Regions from separate parts of the Streptomyces sp. NPDC005302 genome, predicted to be linked through region 2. Evidence: riboswitches for the same ligand, from Rfam matches in the RefSeq annotation. Region 2 holds a riboswitch; each other region holds the start of a gene.
What was found. A riboswitch is a leader RNA that binds a small molecule or an ion and turns the genes downstream of it on or off. The one in region 2 is predicted to bind cyclic di-AMP.
Positions count from the first base shown of each region.

Region 1: linked by a shared signal. The riboswitch ahead of ABZT74_RS26895 (LysM peptidoglycan-binding domain-containing protein) and the one ahead of ABZT74_RS18830 (NlpC/P60 family protein) in region 2 are both predicted to bind cyclic di-AMP.
Region 3: linked by a shared signal. The riboswitch ahead of ABZT74_RS27500 (C40 family peptidase) and the one ahead of ABZT74_RS18830 (NlpC/P60 family protein) in region 2 are both predicted to bind cyclic di-AMP.

Region 1 covers NZ_JBEXGN010000021.1:35,823-39,161, reverse strand. Annotated here, with positions in the region: gene ABZT74_RS26900 (HAD family hydrolase) at 1-115, shown strand, start outside; gene ABZT74_RS26895 (LysM peptidoglycan-binding domain-containing protein) at 368-1,096, opposite strand; cyclic di-AMP (ydaO/yuaA leader) riboswitch at 1,101-1,261, opposite strand; gene ABZT74_RS26890 (CocE/NonD family hydrolase) at 1,799-3,339, opposite strand, start outside.
Region 2 covers NZ_JBEXGN010000011.1:126,276-129,614, forward strand. Annotated here, with positions in the region: gene pcrA (DNA helicase PcrA) at 1-1,017, opposite strand, end outside; cyclic di-AMP (ydaO/yuaA leader) riboswitch at 1,356-1,527, shown strand; gene ABZT74_RS18830 (NlpC/P60 family protein) at 1,535-2,698, shown strand; gene ABZT74_RS18835 (tellurite resistance/C4-dicarboxylate transporter family protein) at 2,808-3,339, shown strand, end outside.
Region 3 covers NZ_JBEXGN010000022.1:17,722-21,060, reverse strand. Annotated here, with positions in the region: gene ABZT74_RS27510 (LysR family transcriptional regulator) at 1-612, opposite strand, end outside; gene ABZT74_RS27505 (LysE family translocator) at 758-1,438, shown strand; gene ABZT74_RS27500 (C40 family peptidase) at 1,573-2,046, opposite strand; cyclic di-AMP (ydaO/yuaA leader) riboswitch at 2,050-2,232, opposite strand; gene ABZT74_RS27495 (hypothetical protein) at 2,585-2,890, opposite strand; gene ABZT74_RS27490 (hypothetical protein) at 2,898-3,146, opposite strand.

The DNA of each region.
Region 1 (3,339 bases), on a different contig from region 2:
CGGGGTCGCGATGGCCAACGCCCATCCGGAACTGAAGGCCGTGGCGGACGAGGTCACCCTCTCGAACGAGGAGGACGGGATCGCGGTGGTCCTGGAACGGATCTTCGGGTTCTAGGAGGGAGCCGGCCCGGGACTTCCGCCGTCGTCCCAGGCCGTGCCGTCAGCACTCCCGGTCCCGGGCGGGTGAGGCGTCGGGGCGCCGGACGCCGGGCGCGTCACCCTCAGGAAGGCGACCGCTCCGCGCACCCGGTCCGCCACCGTCCCACGGCACCGGTCGTTCCCGCCCGCGGGCCGGTACGCCACCGCCGGCGGACCCGAAGGTGCCGCCGGCCGGTGTCGTGCGGGGGCGCGGGGTGCGCCGGTGCGATCAGTAGGCGCCGTTGACGTTGTCGATCGAGCCGTACTTGTCGGCGGCGTAGTTGCAGGCGGCCGTGATGTTGGCGACCGGGTCGTAGGGGTCCATCGACGTGCCGGCCACGTGGTAGGCCTGGAACGTGGGGTCGATGACCTGCAGCAGGCCCTTCGAGGGGGTGCCCGCGACCGCGTTGGAGTCCCAGTTGTTGATGGCCTGGGGGTTGCCGGACGACTCACGCATCACGTTGCGGTGGATGCCGTCGTAGCTGCCCGGAATGCCTGCCTTGCCCATGATGTCCAGGGACTGCTTGATCCAGCCGTCCAGGTTGTTGGCGTACGTGGTGGCGGACGCCTGGGTGGCGGTGGTCTTGGCGGCCGTGGTCGCCTTGGCCGGAGCCTTCAGGGTCTTGGTGCCGACGGTCAGCGTGAGGCCCGTGCGGAGGTGGGCGGGGTTGTCGCCGATGACCGCGCGGTTCGCCGCGTACAGCTTCTGCCAGCCGCCGCTCGACGGGTACTTCTTCGCGATCTTGGTCAGGGTGTCCCCGGCCACCACCTTGTAGGTGACGAGCTGGACGTTCGGGACGACCGCGGTCTTGGCGGTCTTCGCGACCTGGGGGGTCGCGGCGTGGGCGCCGGTCGCGCTCATGAGCGGGAGGGCGAGGGCGAGTGCGCCCGTTCCGGCGGCGATCATTCCGCGGGTGATGAAGGTGGTCCGGCCGTGACGGTGCGTGCCTGCGGGCATGACGAAATGTCCTCTCCGACGCCTACGAGGTGAGCTGTCGGGTTCGGGCGGGAGATGCCCGGCCGCGCTGTTGGGCGCGGCTTCACCCCTAGCCGGTCCGGTCTCCCGGATCGGCGGCTTACCTGTGGTTCCCCCGCTCCTGCCGTGCGTGGGTGGGTGGGTTACCGGGCGGCGGCAGGATTAGGCGATCCGCTCGGTGCGACGAGAACGTATGCGACTGCACATGTCGGGAACAAGGCCTGATGTGGCGGTGAAGATCGCTTTTGCCTGTTTAGGGCGAGGGTGAAACGTCCGATTGCGCCGGAATTGAATCCTCAACTTGCCTTTGGCGAAGGGGGTGGCAAGGAGTGGGCAGCGGGTGATCCATTGGTTCTCGCGTGACTCAACTCACGCGCCCGGGGGTCATCAAGGCGGCATGCCGGGCAAGTCGGGCATTACGCCACCACTGTCCGGGGCGCGGAGAGTTCCGGGACGCCCGCCGGGCGGGCCGCACGGTGTGGGGGACGGGCGGGCCGCACGGCGTGCGGGACCGAGGCGGTGCCGGTGCCGGCGCGGGTGAACTGCGCCGCGTGGAGGCGGAGTTGACGACTCCCGGGCGGCTCACGGCCGAGTGGCCGGGCGGCCTCAGGCCAGATGCCGGGCGGCTCCAGGAAGGATGCCGGGCGGGGGCGGCCGGTGAACTGCCGTTCCCGCCCGCTTCCTTCAGCCCGCGGTGCGCGGGATGCGCTTCTCCCAGGTCCGGTGGAAGACGACCTCGTCGCCGTCCCGGCAGACGACCTCGTTCGAGGTGATGAAGTCCCGCGCGTCGCAGCTGATGACCGACGTCGTCTCGACGCGGGTGTCCCAGGGCAGGTCGGGGCGGTGCAGCCGGACCGTCCAGGTGGACCGGGCGCGGGCGGACAGCGGGTCCGACTCGTCGATCGTGTACGTCTCCCGCGCGTCCTCCGTGCACTCCAGGCCGTCGGGATACACGCGGGTGCCGCCGTAACGGGGATCCACGTCCAGACGCCAGGTGCCCGCGGCCACATCACGCAGGACCAGGCGCTCCGGGCGCGGCTCGTCGAGCGTCACCGGGACCACCACGCCGAGGGGCTCGGCCTCCTCCGCCTCCTCGAAGGTGATGGAGGGGTCCGACTCCCGCGTCCGTACCGGCAGTTCCAGGGTGCTGCCCTCGGGGTCCAGCGTGAATCCGGCCTCGGAGCCGGGCTGCGGCCAGACCCAGGGCCAGTACGCCGAGGAGACGCTCAGGCGGATGCGGTGGCCCGGAGGGAACGCGTAGCCGATGCCGTTCAGCTCGAACTCCACGTCCTCCGTGGTGCCCGGCTCCCAGGGAACGGCCTGGTCGCGGCCACGGCGCGCCGACAGGTTCAGGACGCCCCGGGTGACGAGCGTGGAGGCGCCGTCCGGGGTCACGTCGCACAGCCGGGCGATCACCTGGCCCCGGGCGGACGTCGACGTCAGCCGCAGGCGGACCCGGGGCCGGCCCAACACCCACGTCTCCTCCGGTACTTCGAACTCGAAGCAGACCGACCGGGCGTCCTCCTCGCGCTGGTCGGGCGGCAGGTCCGCGTCGTTCCCGAACGGGAAGAAGCGGCCGGCGTCGACGCCGGTGTGCTGCGGGGAGCGCACCAGGAGCGGGGCGCCCTGGAGCGCGTACGGGACGGGGGTCACCGACGGCGAGGGCCACGCGGGGTCGCCGACCCAGCGGCCGGGCAGCTCCTCGTACACGGTCGCCGGGGGATGCGCGTCCATCACGTAGGAGCGCAGCAGGGGGACGGCGAGCGCGCCCGAGTCCTCGTCCTTGAGCCAGTGGTCCCACCAGCGGAGCGTCTCCTGGAGGAAGCCGATCGCCGGACCCGGCGGCAGGCCCCGGTCGGGGTACTGGTGGGACCAGGGGCCGATGAGACCGCGTACGCGCTCCGGCGGCAGGTTCTCGACCAGGCGCAGCACGGTGTCGCGGTACGGGTCGTGCCAGCCGCCGACCGCGAGGACCGCCGCGCGGATGGCGCCGTAGTCCTCGCAGGCGCTGCCGTGCCGCCAGTAGGCGTCCCGGGTCTGGTGCGCCAGCCAGGTGTGGACGAACGGGTCGACGGCCTCCAGCCGCTCGGTCCACATGTCGCGCCACATCACCTCGCCGACGTGCACCGGGTCCGGCGGGCGGGCGACGAAGGCGAGCATGGTGGCCGCCCAGGCGTGCATGTCGACGGCGAGGACGGAACCTCCCGTGTAGTGCACGTCGTTGT
Region 2 (3,339 bases):
GGTCGCGCCGCGGAAGGCGTAGATCGACTGGTCGGCGTCGCCCACGACGCACAGCTCGGCGGGCGGCAGGTCGGCGTCGCTCGGCGGTACGTCCACGGGGTGCTCGGAGGTGCCGACGAGCTCCCGTACGAGGGCGTACTGCGCGTGGTTGGTGTCCTGGTACTCGTCGACCAGGACGTGCCGGAAGCGGCGGCGGTAGTGCTCGGCGACGTCCGGGAAGGCGCGCAGCAGGTTGACCGTGGTCATGATCAGGTCGTCGAAGTCGAGCGCGTTGGCCTCGCGGAGGCGCGACTGGTACATCGCGTAGGCCTGGGCGAGGGTCTTCTCGAAGCCGTCGGTGGCCTGGGCGGCGAAGTCCTCCTCGTCGATCAGCTCGTTCTTCAGGTTCGAGATCTTGGCGCTGAACGACTTCGGCGGGAAGCGCTTGGGGTCGAGATCGAGATCACGGCAGACGAGCGCCATCAGACGCTTCGAGTCGGCCGCGTCGTAGATCGAGAACGACGAGGTGAAGCCGAGCTGCTTGCTCTCGCGGCGCAGGATGCGGACGCAGGCACTGTGGAAGGTCATCACCCACATCGCGTTGGCCCGCGGGCCGACGAGCTGCTCGACGCGCTCCTTCATCTCGCCCGCGGCCTTGTTCGTGAAGGTGATCGCGAGGATCTGGCCGGGGTGCACCTGGCGCTCGCCGAGGAGGTGGGCGATGCGGTGGGTGAGCACGCGGGTCTTGCCGGAGCCCGCGCCGGCCACGATGAGCAGCGGGGAACCGGCGTGGACCACGGCCGCGCGCTGGTTCTCGTTCAGCCCGTCGAGCAGGGCCGCGGGGTCCACGGCGGGCCGGTGGGCGCCGTCGCGGTAGTACGCGTCCCGGCTCGGCGGCACGTCGAACCGGCCGCCGAACAGGTCGTCCGCGACCGGCTCCGGCGCGTGCTCGTCCTCGGGCGGCGGCGGGTGCTCGTCCTCGTGGGCCGCGGAGGGCTTGAGGTCCGCCAGGAAGCTGTCGTCAAAGAGGCTGCTCATCGCTCTCCGAGTCTAGGCGGCCCCACTGACACACCGCGGCCACCCCGGGAACTCGACGGGAACTCGTGACGCGTGCGCGTGACCGGCCGGTGACGGTCGGTGCACGTCGGAGCGGGTGCGGCGGGTCTGCGCCAGGGTCGTGACGCCAGGAGGAGCCGCACCCGAGACACCCGCGCAAAGTGGTGCACACCACTCATATCCGGCGACCGAGACGGCACACATGGCCAAGGTCACGAAAATGTATCGGGCATATCGCACTCCAACCTTCACACGGACCACACGAGTTGGCTAGCGTGCCGGAAGGCCGCCCGACCGCAACCGGCGAACGTCGCCGGGCCGCGCGGCCTCCGCCGAGTTCGGCCCGCCCACAAAGCGGCCGGAGCCGGGGACCCACCGACCTGGGGTGAATCGGTCCGACCGCCCCGAAGGGGCCAGGACCGTAGGGCAACCTTCCGGAACCACCCGCCCGAACCCGACAGCTAACTCGGTAGGCGGATGACGGAAGGAGTCGCCTCTCTTGGCGTCGCACCGCAAGTCGCGTCCTTCGGGTTCGCGCGTGGCAGGCATACGGACCCCCGTCCTCGCGACGGCGGCCCTCACCTCCGTGGCCCTGCTCTCCCAGACGGCGAACGCCGCGCCCCCGGCCGCGCCGAGGCCCAGCCTCGAAGAGGTCGAGAAGAAGGTCAACGACCTCTATCACCAGGCCGAGACGGCCACGGACAAGTACAACGCCACCCGGGAGAAGACCACCAAGCAGCGCAAGCAGGTCGACGCCCTCCTCGACGACGTCGCCGAGCGCACCGAGAAGCTCAACTCCGCGCGCGAGGAGCTGGGTTCGTTCGCCGCCGCGCAGTACCGCACGGGAGCCTCCACGCCCGGCACCGCGACGCTGCTGCTCGCGGACGACCCGCAGGACTACTTCGACCAGACGCAGCTGATGAGCCGTCTGACGACCCGCCAGAAGGCGGCCGTCGACGACTACGTCACCGAACAGGCCGCGACCACCAAGAAGCGCACGGAGGCCAGTGAGAGCCTCCAGTCGCTGACCACCACGCAGAGCGCGCTCAAGACGTCCAAGGCGACGGTGCAGCGCAAGCTCTCCGCGGCCCGCGACCTGCTCTCGAAGCTGACCGCCGAGGAGAAGGCGCGGCTGGCGGCGATCGAGAAGAAGAAGCGGGAACAGGCGGCAGCCAAGGCGGCGGAGCTGGCACGGCAGCAGGCCGCGGCGGACAAGGCGGCCAAGGACAAGGCCACCGAGCAGGGGTCGTCGTCGGGCGGCACGACCGGCTCGTCCGGCTCCACGGCCACGGACCCCTCGTACGCGACGAAGGCCGGCAAGGCGCTCGCCTTCGCCCGCACACAGATCGGCAAGCCGTACGTGTGGGGCGCGACCGGCCCGGACTCCTACGACTGCTCGGGCCTGACCCAGGCCGCCTGGAAGGCCGCGGGTGTCTCGCTGCCGCGTGTCACCTACGACCAGGTGAACGCCGGCACGACGGTCTCCCTCGCCGACGCCAAGCCCGGCGACCTGGTCTTCTTCTACGACGACATCAGCCACGTCGGGCTCTACATAGGCAACGGCATGATGATCCACGCGCCGAAGCCGGGAGCGTACGTCCGCGAGGAGTCGATCTACTACGACGGCACCTCGGCGATCCACAGCGTGGTGCGCCCCGCCTAGGGGCCTGTCGTTCCGGGCATGCGTGCGGCACGCGGGCGTGGAGGCCAAATCGGCGCCACGCACGCGTGCCCCACCGGCAACCGGTCCCGCGGTCCCTAGCATCGGACGCATGCCCGAAATGCCGGATGCGCCCGACCGTCCTCAGATCCCCGCCTGGTGGGCGCGGCGGGCACCCGCCGCCGGGGCCGCCGTCATGGCCACCGGCATCCTCTCGGTCGGCCTGGACCTGACCGGCCACGAGACCCTCTCCCGGATCGCGCTGGCCCTCGCCTCCGTCGGCTGGCTGGCACTCGCCGCCGACTTCACCGCCCGGCTGGTACGGGACCGGGCCCGGTGGGTCCGGGAGGCCGGTACACCGGCCGGGCTGACCGCCGTCGCGGCGACCACCGTGCTCGGCATCCGGTTCTCGGCGCTGGGGTGGCAGACCCTCGCCCAGGCCCTCCTCGCGCTCGCGGCCGTGCTCTGGCCCGTACTGCTCGTGGCCGTCGTACGGCACTGGCGCAGGCGCGCGACGGGCGGGGTCTTCCTCGTCTGCGTGGCCACGCAGGGCCTGTCCGCGCTGGGCTCGGCGGTCGGGTCGGCCGAGCGCTGGGACTGGCTCGCGCATGCCGCGATGGTGCTGTTCTGGCTCGGTCTCATCC
Region 3 (3,339 bases), on a different contig from region 2:
CGGTGCCATGCTGATCAGCGGCTGGCCCGCGAGGTCCGCGAGGGCCAGCCGTCCCGAACCGGCCGCGAGCACGTGTCCGGGAGCGGTCACCAGCACCAACTCCTCGACCAGGACCGGCTCGACGGCGACGGACGCGGGAAGCGGGACGGGCGGTGCGGGTTCGTAGGTGTGCGTGAGTGCCAGGTCCACCTCGCCGGCCGCGACCGCCGCGATCCCGTGCGGAGGTTCGTAGTCGGCGACCGCCAGCTCCACGTCCGGATGGGCCCGGCGGAACGCGCTGAGCACGGGCGGCAGCAGATGGATGCCCGCCGTCTGGAACGTGCCGAGCCGCAGTGTGCCGCCCGACAGGCCCGCCAGCCGGGCGAGTTCGTGCCGGGCCAGCTCCATCTCGTCGAGCACCCGCCGCGCCCGCGCCACCAGCAGCTCGCCGGCACCGGTGAGCCGGGTCCCGCGGTGCGAGCGCACCAGCAGTGTGGCCCCCGCCTCCCGTTCCAGCTTCGCCACCTGCTGGGAGAGCGCGGGCGGTGTGTATCCGAGCCGTTCGGCGGCGCGGGTGATGGAGCCCGCCTCGGCGACCGCCACCAGCGCGGCCAGTCGCGTCGGGTCGTACATGTGCCACTCCCTGACCCAGGGCCTCCGCCGGACCGAAGGGGAGGGGGCTCGGTACGACCTCTCCCCGAGGTATGAACGAATGCTTAAGAGGAACCCAGGATATTCGACATACCTGCTGAAGGCCCGTGCGGGTGAACCTGGAGGCATGGACGCACAGCTCTTCGCCTTCACCGGGGTCGCCGCCGGCATGGTCGCCATGCCCGGAGCCGACTTCACCGTCGTCGTACGCAACGCCCTCGTCTCGCGCCGGGCCGGAGTCGCGTGCGCCCTCGGCATCGCGGGCGGGCTGCTCCTGCACACGGCACTGGCCGTCGCCGGGGTCGCCGCGGTCCTGACCGCCGTACCGGCGCTGTTCCGGACGCTCCAGCTGCTCGGCGGCGCCTACGTGCTGTATCTGGGCCTGCGTACCCTGCACGTGCTGGGGCGGCCGTGCGGGGCCGACGGGACGGGTACGCCCTCGACGGACCGGGGGGAGGGGCCGGGAGCAGAGACGAGTGGGGCGGCGCCGGCCGGGCCGGGACCGGCCGCTCGGCCGCTGCGGCAGGGCTTCGTCACCAACGCCCTCAATCCGAAGGCGCCGATCACCTTTCTCAGCCTGCTGCCGCAGTTCGTGCCGGCGGGCAGCCCCGCGATGCCGCGGACGCTGCTCCTGGCGCTGATCGTGGTCGTGCTGGCCCTGGTGTGGTTCCCGGCGGTCGCGCTGCTCGTGGACCGGCTGGGACGGTGGCTGCGCCGGCCGCGTGCCGCACGTGCCGTGGAGGCCGTCACCGGCGGTGCGCTCACCGTGCTCGGCCTCGTGCTGCTCCTGGAGCCGCTGAGGGGCTGAGCGGGCGCTGCCGGCGAGCGGAGGGGACGGCCGACGGCCCTCCGGCGCACGGCCGTCCAGGGGCGGCGCGCCGAAGAGGCGTTCGGACCGGTGTGTTCCCCGGGCGGCGGCCCCCGCCGCCGCCCGAGGTCAGGTCAGCTGACCCGCCCGTACCAGACGCTCCGTGTCCAGATCTTCTGGAGCTTCACCACTTCCCCGGTCTTCGGGGAGTGCCAGATCTTTCCCTTCCCGGCGTAGATGCCGACGTGGTACACGCTCCGGCCCGAGTGGAAGAACACGAGGTCCCCGGCCTTGCGATGCGAGGCGGAGACGTGGTGCGTCTTGTTGTACTGCGCCGCGGCCGTTCGAGGCAGCTTCTTGCCCGCCTTCTTGAACGAGTAGAGCGTGAGCCCGGAGCAGTCGAAGCGGTGCGGTCCCGTGGCGCCGTACTTGTACGGGGCGCCGTGCTTCGAGGCCGCGACCTGGAGTGCCTTCGTCGCGGTCGTGGCCGCCTGGGCGTCAGGTGCGAGGCCAGGGACCACGAGGCTGCCGCCGACGGCGGCGATGGTGAGGGCCGAGGCCGTACCGGCCCTGGTCCACAGCGACGGGACACGATTGAGCGCAGTCATGCGCAACCCTTCGTCAGCCGCCTGTGAAGGATGACCTGTCGGATTCGGGCTGGCGAAGTTGCCCGGCCGCTGCTGCGGCTTCACCCCAAGGACCGCCCGGAATGCTGCTCCGGCGGACCGTCGTGCTGGGTCCTCCACTCCTGCCGATGCACTTCTGTCGACCGGGCATCCGGGCGGCGGCAGGACTCGGCGTCCGCCCGGACCGCCCCGCCGCTGCGGCGGGGGCTTGTCGTCGGAAGGGATCTTCACCCATGAACGACGGAAAATCCGAGCGGAACCGGTGTTTTGTGGGCTTACTCACCACTCACCCGTTCGGGTGGACACCCCTCTGTTCGAGGGGGTGTTGGGGACGCGGGCGACCCCCGCACCTGCATCGGAACCCCTCATTCCGCCTTTCTGTCCTCCGTGTTGCGCAAGTCGGAGGGGTCCGAGAAAGGACCGATTCCTACGCCATCAGGGGGTACACCATCTGGTGCGTTTGAGTCGCGGCACGGACGGTCCGGCGACGCGGCGCGCGCCGGACCCGGGTGCGAGTGCCTCAACTGCCGGTCGCGGGCGGGATCGTGACCCGGGCGGCCCGCCGCTCACCGTCCAGTACGCGCAGCGCCTGGGCCAGGGTCGGCGCGTGCACCTCGCTCTCGCCCCGCTGGTGCATGAGCGCGAGCGCGTCCCGCAGGGCCGTCGCCTCGGAGACCAGCGCCTGGGCGGCGCGCAGCCCCCGGTAGGTGTCGCCGGGGCGGGCCGGGTTGATCCGGCCGACCAGGTCGACCACGTCCAGATAGCGGTCGATCAGTTCGGCCTCCGCGCGGGTGAGCGCGGGCAGCGGAGGAAGGTCGGGGATCATCGGCCGCTCACCTCGCGCCGGGTGCGCCGGGTGCGCCGGGCGAGTCGGTGTACGGCGGGACGTTCCGGTCGGGGTCGCGGTGTTCGCGGTGCCTGAGCCGTGCCGTCACGTCGTTCGGCGACGTGCCGTCGATGGGTGCCCCGAGGGACGCGACCCGCTCGTCGAGCGGTTTCGAGCGGGGGTCCGGCCTCCGGGGTCCCGCGCCGGCGCCTTCCGTGAGATCGGGCAGGACGGGGCGGGCGGACGGGCGGTGCATGGGCACCCCTCCTCGCGGTCGATGGATCGACGACGTCTGTAAAAAATGTACAGGCCGTACGTCGCTCGGGAAGGGGGCCGATGCCGAGAGCCAAAGGGCCCTGTCGGGCGGCCGGGAGCCGTTTCGGCTGCGCTCGCGTCGCGTTCCGGAGAGATCCCGCGCTCCTGGGAACGCGGCACGACCGGTCTAGGCT